2 regions of the Paraburkholderia terricola genome follow, and region 2 is predicted to be linked to the other one. Evidence: predicted binding sites of a transcription regulator. Region 2 holds the regulator's gene; the other holds the start of a gene.
What was found. Region 2 encodes HrcA, which represses chaperone genes, less so after heat shock. Its sites were predicted from a motif close to TTAGCACTCNNNNNNNNNGAGTGCTAA; they were not measured.

Region 1 (3,415 bases), 200 kb from region 2:
CGCCGATCGACGTGCTCGCGCCGAAACTCGCGCGCCTGCTCGCGCTACGCCGGCGCATGGGCGTGCGTAATTCGACGCATACGCTCGTGAAGATTCTCCAGCCGTTCGCGCCGGCCGGCCTGCGGCTCGTGAACTACACGCATCCGCCGTATCGGGACAGTCTCACGCAGTTGTTCAACACGCATGCGGACGCGGCGGCCGGCGGCGCCTTGCTGGCGCGCGGCACCGAGGGCGAAGCGGTAGCCGACACGCGGCGCCAGGTGCAGGTCGACTGGCTGCACGACGGCATCTGCGAAACGCGCGTGCCGCATGAGCGCTCGTCGCCGGACGCGCCGGAAGTGGCGTTGCCCGAAGCGCGCGACGCACCCACCACGGCGGCGTGGATCGGCGCCGTGCTGCGCGGCGAGGCGCCCGTGCCGAGCGCGATCGAACGACAGGTCGAACTGATCGTGGACGTCGCGAAGACGCAGGTGTGAAGGGCGCTGCGCGAGCGTGGTGATTGCGCTTGCTGCAAGGGATGGACCGCATCTCGCCTGACGCGACAGCATCGGGCTGTCGCTGCATCGCCATGCGAGTGATAGGGCAATCTGGCTGCGGCGTGGACGACCGGCGCATGACGGCTCGACGCCGCTCAAGCGCCAACCGGCAGGCTCACTCGATCGCGCAACGGGTGGCTTGCCACGCAATCAGCCGCCATTGCCCGGCTTCGTGCGTATGAATCGCGGTGTACGCGATGGGGAACAGGAGTGCGCCGTTATTCGCCTCCATCTCGATCAGCGCGCGCCCCGTGACGACGCAGGTCTCGCGCCCCACCGGCAACACGTCTTGCGACTGCACCTCGATCTGCCGGTAACGGCGGCGGCCGCCGGTAATCCCGTCGATGAACTGCCGCTTCGTCTCGCGTTTGCCGTTGGTATGGACATAGCTCACGTTGTCCGCGAGCAGTGTGTCGAGCGATTGCCCGTCGCCGTCGACCATCGCACGAAAGCGCTCTCGCTCGAGCCCGCGAATCGCTTCGATTATCTTTGCCGCCATTGCTCAGCCCTCGCACCGGTGAGCCGAACATGGCCACGGTCGTCAGAAGTTATATTGCAAATATAGCTGGCTGAAATTTATACCAGGATTCGGCTCTTTGATACCGCCGTTGGAAATATGCTGGAAGCGGTAGCCCGCCTGATACTGCTGACGATGGCCGAACTGCACGCCCACGCCCGCGACGTCGGCGAACTGGAACGCCGAGCCGAGCGTGAAGTCGGAGGAAATTCGCGGACTCGACAGGAGCCGCACGCCGGCGCCCACTTCGATGAAAGGACGGATCGACCCGGATGCCTTGATGAAGCGAATCATCGGCGTCACGCCGATCTCGCCGATGTTGTCGTGCACGTTGCCTTCGTTGGTATGCCACCAGGCCATGTGCGCCTCGCCGATCAGCGTGAAATGCCAGTCACCGATTTGCCACCAGGTGAGGTCCGGATCCCAGACCACGCCGAGGTCGAGCTTTTTCACATGATGATCGCCCACGCCGCCGGCGACCTGCAAACCGAACTGATCGGCCGCGGCCAGTCCGGATACACCCAACAGCACCGCTGCCGACGCGCTTTTCAGCGCCAGAACACGCCAAGCCTTCTTTTTGTTGTTCATCTAACACCCGAGCTCGCCGAACGTTGAACAATCTGTAACAGATTTGCCTATTCTAAATTCAATCACGATCAGGCGGATCGTATGAAGAAATCTTATTTTTCGCAATTAGTCACTTCTAAAACGGCAAATATCGTTCATTTATGATCGCGGAACAGCATAGCCCGGTAAGTTCTACGGCCCACACAGGGCAAGCGCAAGCGGCGTATGATGGCTATCAGGAAGTGAACTTCAATAGAAAATGACGGAACTTGGATGCCCCTACCGCTTCTAAGTATTAGCACTCAGGAAATCAGAGTGCTAACATCCAACGCTGGAGTCGTCACCTGAATACGCTGTTACCTGATTCCAAAGGAGTTTTTTACGTGAGCCATGCAATGACCCTTCCGAGTACTCTGAGCCCGTCGTCGGCTAAGGCCGCTTCGGCAGGTGCACTGGCGCTCTCGCATTCCTCGCTGCTGCCCGGTCAACTGGGCAACATCGACGCCTACATCCAGGCCGTCAATCGCATTCCGATGCTGACGCCTGCGGAAGAACGCCAGTTCGCCACCGAATTTCGCGAGCAGGGCAATCTCGAGTCCGCCCGTCGTCTCGTCCTGTCGCATCTGCGGCTGGTCGTGTCGATCGCGCGCAACTATCTCGGTTATGGCCTGCCGCATGCCGACCTGATCCAGGAAGGCAACATCGGCCTGATGAAGGCCGTGAAACGCTTCGATCCCGAGCAGAACGTGCGCCTCGTGTCGTACGCGATGCACTGGATCAAGGCCGAAATCCACGAATACATCCTGCGCAACTGGCGCATGGTGAAGGTCGCCACCACCAAGGCGCAGCGCAAGCTGTTCTTCAACCTGCGCAGCCACAAGCAGGGCTTGGGCGCGTTCACGCCCGACGAGATCGAAGGTCTCGCCAAGGAGCTGAACGTGAAGCGCGAGGAAGTGGCCGAGATGGAAACGCGCCTCTCGGGCGGCGACATCGCGCTGGAAGGCCAGGTCGAAGACGGCGAAGAGTCGTACGCGCCGATCGCCTACCTTGCCGACTCGCATAACGAGCCGACCGCCGTGCTGGCTTCGCGTCAGCGCGACAAGCTGCAAACCGACGGTATCGCGAGCGCGCTGGATGCACTGGACGCCCGCAGCCGCCGCATCATCGAGGCACGCTGGCTGAAGGTGGAGGACGACGGCTCGGGCGGCTCGACGCTGCACGAGTTGGCCGACGAATTCGGCGTCTCGGCCGAACGGATTCGCCAGATCGAAGCAAGCGCAATGAAGAAGATGCGCGGCGCACTGACCGAGTATGCGTAAGGTCTGAAAAACCGAGCAAACCGGTTCGCGCGACGCACGCTGACCAGCCGGCCGCAAAGCCCCGCCCTCGCAAGACGGCGGGGCTTTTTTCCGTCCAGGCGTCGAAGCGTCGAAGCCCCGCCTCCTTCGCCGTGCGCGCATCGACGCAGGGCCACGGCCGGCCGGCCGGCGTTCCTTGACCTACCTCAACCCCCCTGGCAATACTGCATCAACCGTGTGACGCCAGCGACCCGATGCCGCAGCGCGGAACCCACGCGCGCAAGGTCCCGCTCCTAAAATCGGGATGCACTCGCCGGATCGCTCGCGCGATCTGGATCCAGCCGGACCAACCGGCGTGAAGTCGCCATCGACCGCCCATGACCCTAGCCCTCAATCGCAATAACCGCCCTCGCCCGAGCCTGCGTCAACGGCTCGCCGGGTGGGTGCGCGGTCCGACGCTGGCGCGGGATATCGCCATCGTCCTCGCCATCAAATTC
Region 2 (3,415 bases):
CGCGTATCGAGAGATGGCGAAGCATGGAGGTCGTCTGGTGAGCGTGAGATTCAGGGTTCGGCAGCGGCGGCGTTCGCGTTCCAGTGATTGCCGGCCGCTCAGGGTTTGTCGTCTTCTTCGTGTGACGGGTATTCGTTCCAGTGCAGCTTCTTTCGCAGCGTCGCGTAATGGCTGTAGCCGACCGGATGCAGAATCGGCACGGTATGGCGCGAGCGGCGCACTTCGATCGTGTCGCTCAGTTCGAGCGAGGTGAACGACTGCATGTCGAAATTGACGTTCACTTCGCGGCCCGAGACGATCTGAATGCTCACCTTTGAATCGTCCGGCAGCACGATCGGCCGGTTCGACAGCGCGTGCGGCGCGATCGGCACCAGCACGATGCCCTGCAACTGCGGATGCAGGATCGGCCCTTGTGAAGAAAGCGCGTAAGCGGTCGAGCCGGTCGGCGTGGCGACGATCAGGCCGTCGGAACGCTGGTTGTACATGAAGCGCCCGTCCACCGAGACATGCAGTTCCGCCATGCCCGAGAAGCCGCTGCGGTTCACCACCACGTCGTTGAAGGCCAGCGCGTGATAGATCGGGTTGCCGCCGCGCATGATGCGCGCTTCGAGCAGCATGCGTTCCTCGCGCTCGAAGTTGCCGCACAGCATTTGCGGCACGGTCTCGCGCATGTCGGAGATCGGAATGTCGGTAATGAAGCCGAGCCGCCCGTGGTTGATGCCGATCAACGGCGTGCGGTAAGGCGCGAGCTGACGGCCGATGCCGAGCATGGTGCCGTCGCCGCCCAGCACCACGGCGACGTCGGCGCGCGCGCCGATCTCGGCGGGACGCAACGCCGGGTAGTCGGTGATGCCGATTTCAGCGGCCGTCTCGGCTTCGAACACGACGTCGAAGCCGCGCTTCGCGATGCACGCGGCGAGCTCGGTCAGCGGCTCGCCGATGCCCGGCGTGTTGTTGCGCCCGACGAGCGCAACGGTCTTGAACTGGCTGGTTACTTGCATGCCGGCATTACACCATAGGTGGGGCCTGAAAAGAACCGCAGACAGACCCGGTGGCGGGCCGGCTGGAGCGGGCTGTCAGCGTATCGCGCGATTGTCGTTAGAATGGTGAAGCCTTGATGACATGCGCGCCGGGTAAAGTGCGGCGGCGCGCTGCCGTCGGATTCGTCGGACTGGCGGCCGGCGAGGCGCTGTACCGAGCGATGGACTTCGCGCCGCCACTGGATCGCGCGGGCGCAAGAACGCTGGACGAAGCGCCGAACCGCGGGCTGGCACGCGCGCCGCAGCGAATGCGAAACGCCGTCCCGCCGGCTTGCGGCGCGGCCGTTAGGGGCGGGCGCCGTTAGCGCTCGCGGTAGCGCTGTCATTGAGCTAAAATTTTCCGTCATGCTAGATCCTCGCGCACAAACCCTCCTCAAAACGCTGATCGAGCGCTACATCGCCGAAGGTCAGCCGGTCGGCTCGCGCACGTTGTCACGCTATTCCGGCCTCGAACTGAGTCCGGCCACGATCCGCAACGTGATGTCCGATCTCGAGGACCTGGGGCTCGTGATCAGTCCGCATACGTCGGCGGGCCGCATTCCTACTCCGCGCGGCTACCGGCTCTTCGTGGATACGATGCTGACGGTGGAATCCGCCGCGGACGAAGAAGCCGTGATGCGTACCGTCAAGACTACGCTGCAGGCGGGCGAACCGCAGAAAATCGTCGCCGCGGCGGCGAGCGTGCTCTCCAATCTGTCGCAGTTCGCCGGCGTGGTGCTCACACCGCGGCGCAGCCATGTGTTCAAGCAGATCGAATTCATGCGCCTGTCCGACAAGCGCATCCTGCTCATCATCGTGACGCCGGAAGGCGACGTGCAGAACCGCATCATGGCCACCCAGCGCGACTTCTCGCCGTCGCAACTGGTTGAAGCCTCGAATTACATCAACGCGCACTTCGCTGGCCTGTCGTTCGACGAGGTGCGCCGCCGCCTGCGTGAGGAAATCGACGAACTGCGCGGCGACATGACCACGCTGATGCACGCCGCCGTCACCGCCAGCACGGACGAAGCCGACACCGGCGAGACCGTGCTGATTTCCGGCGAGCGCAACCTGCTGGAAGTCGCCGATCTGTCCTCGGACATGGCGCGCTTGCGCAAGCTGTTCGATGTGTTCGACCAAAAGACGAGTCTCCTTCAATTGCTCGACGTGTCGAGCCATGCGGCGGGTGTGCAGATTTTCATCGGCGGCGAGTCGAACCTGGTGCCGATCGAGGAAATGAGCGTCGTCACCGCGCCCTACGAGGTGAACGGCAAGATCGTCGGCACGCTCGGCGTCATCGGGCCGACCCGCATGGCCTACAACCGCGTGATCCCGATCGTGGATATCACGGCGCGTCTGCTTTCCCTCACCCTCAGCCAGCAGTAACACGGCCGCCCATCGCGGCCGCGGAGGTTCGTGCCGCACATGATGCGCGACGGCGCCCGGCTTGCCAATTGGCCGAATGGCCAGGGGTCTCCGGCGGACCTCGCCGGGAACCGCGCCGCTATAATGAATCCCACCTGAACCGACTTTCCGCCCAAAGCGGTTACCCCTCCTGCCTATGCGCTTCGACCTCGAGCGGCCTTCACAGAACGCCACGTCACATCGTGTCGCCGTGCTGCTGATCAATCTCGGCACGCCGGACGCGCCGACGCCGCGCGCGGTCCGCCGCTATCTGGCGCAGTTCCTGTCCGATCCCCGCGTGGTCGAGATTCCCGCCTTGCTCTGGCAGGTGATTCTGCGTCTGCTGATCTTGCCGTTGCGCGGCCGGGCGTCGGCGAAGAAATACGCGGCGGTCTGGATGCCCGAGGGCTCGCCGTTGCGCGTGCATACGGAGAAGCAGGTGGAGGCGTTGCGCCATCTGTTGCAATTGAACGATTACACGGTGCTGGTCGACTACGCGATGCGTTACGGCACGCCCGGCATTCCGGCCATGCTGAACCAGTTGAAGCTGGCGGGCGCCGAGCGCGTGCTGCTCATGCCCATGTATCCGCAATACTCGTCGTCCACCACGGCCACCGCGTTCGACGATGCTTTTTCGGCTCTCAAGCGCATGCGCAACCAGCCGGAAATCCGCACGGTGCGGCATTACGCCGACCATCCGGCCTATATTGCCGCCCTCGCCGCGCAGGTGCGTCAATACTGGCATCAGCATGGCCGGCCTGACTTCGCGGCGGGCGACAAGCTGGTGCTGAGTTTTCACGGCGTGCCCAAGCGCACGCTCGATCTCGGCGATCCGTACCACGAGCAATGCCAGCAGACCGGCGCCTTGTTGATGCAGGCGCTCGAACTGACGCCGGTGGAATGCCGCATTACTTTCCAGTCGCGCTTCGGCAAGGCCGAATGGCTGCAGCCGTACACTGCGCCCACGCTGAAGGAATTGGGCGCGGCGGGCG

Region 1: rpoH (RNA polymerase sigma factor RpoH) is a predicted target of HrcA. The motif match lies at 1,916-1,942, and genes of this name have one in related genera.

The regions. Positions count from the first base shown of each region.
Region 1 covers NZ_CP024941.1:366,606-370,020, reverse strand. Annotated here, with positions in the region: gene ybiB (DNA-binding protein YbiB) at 1-476, shown strand, start outside; gene CUJ90_RS01690 (nuclear transport factor 2 family protein) at 652-1,035, opposite strand; gene CUJ90_RS01685 (acyloxyacyl hydrolase) at 1,078-1,641, opposite strand; gene rpoH (RNA polymerase sigma factor RpoH) at 2,004-2,939, shown strand; gene cydP (cytochrome oxidase putative small subunit CydP) at 3,296-3,415, shown strand, end outside.
Region 2 covers NZ_CP024941.1:571,602-575,016, forward strand. Annotated here, with positions in the region: gene recN (DNA repair protein RecN) at 1-25, opposite strand, end outside; gene CUJ90_RS02510 (NAD kinase) at 99-1,001, opposite strand; gene hrcA (heat-inducible transcriptional repressor HrcA) at 1,386-2,405, shown strand; gene hemH (ferrochelatase) at 2,581-3,415, shown strand, end outside.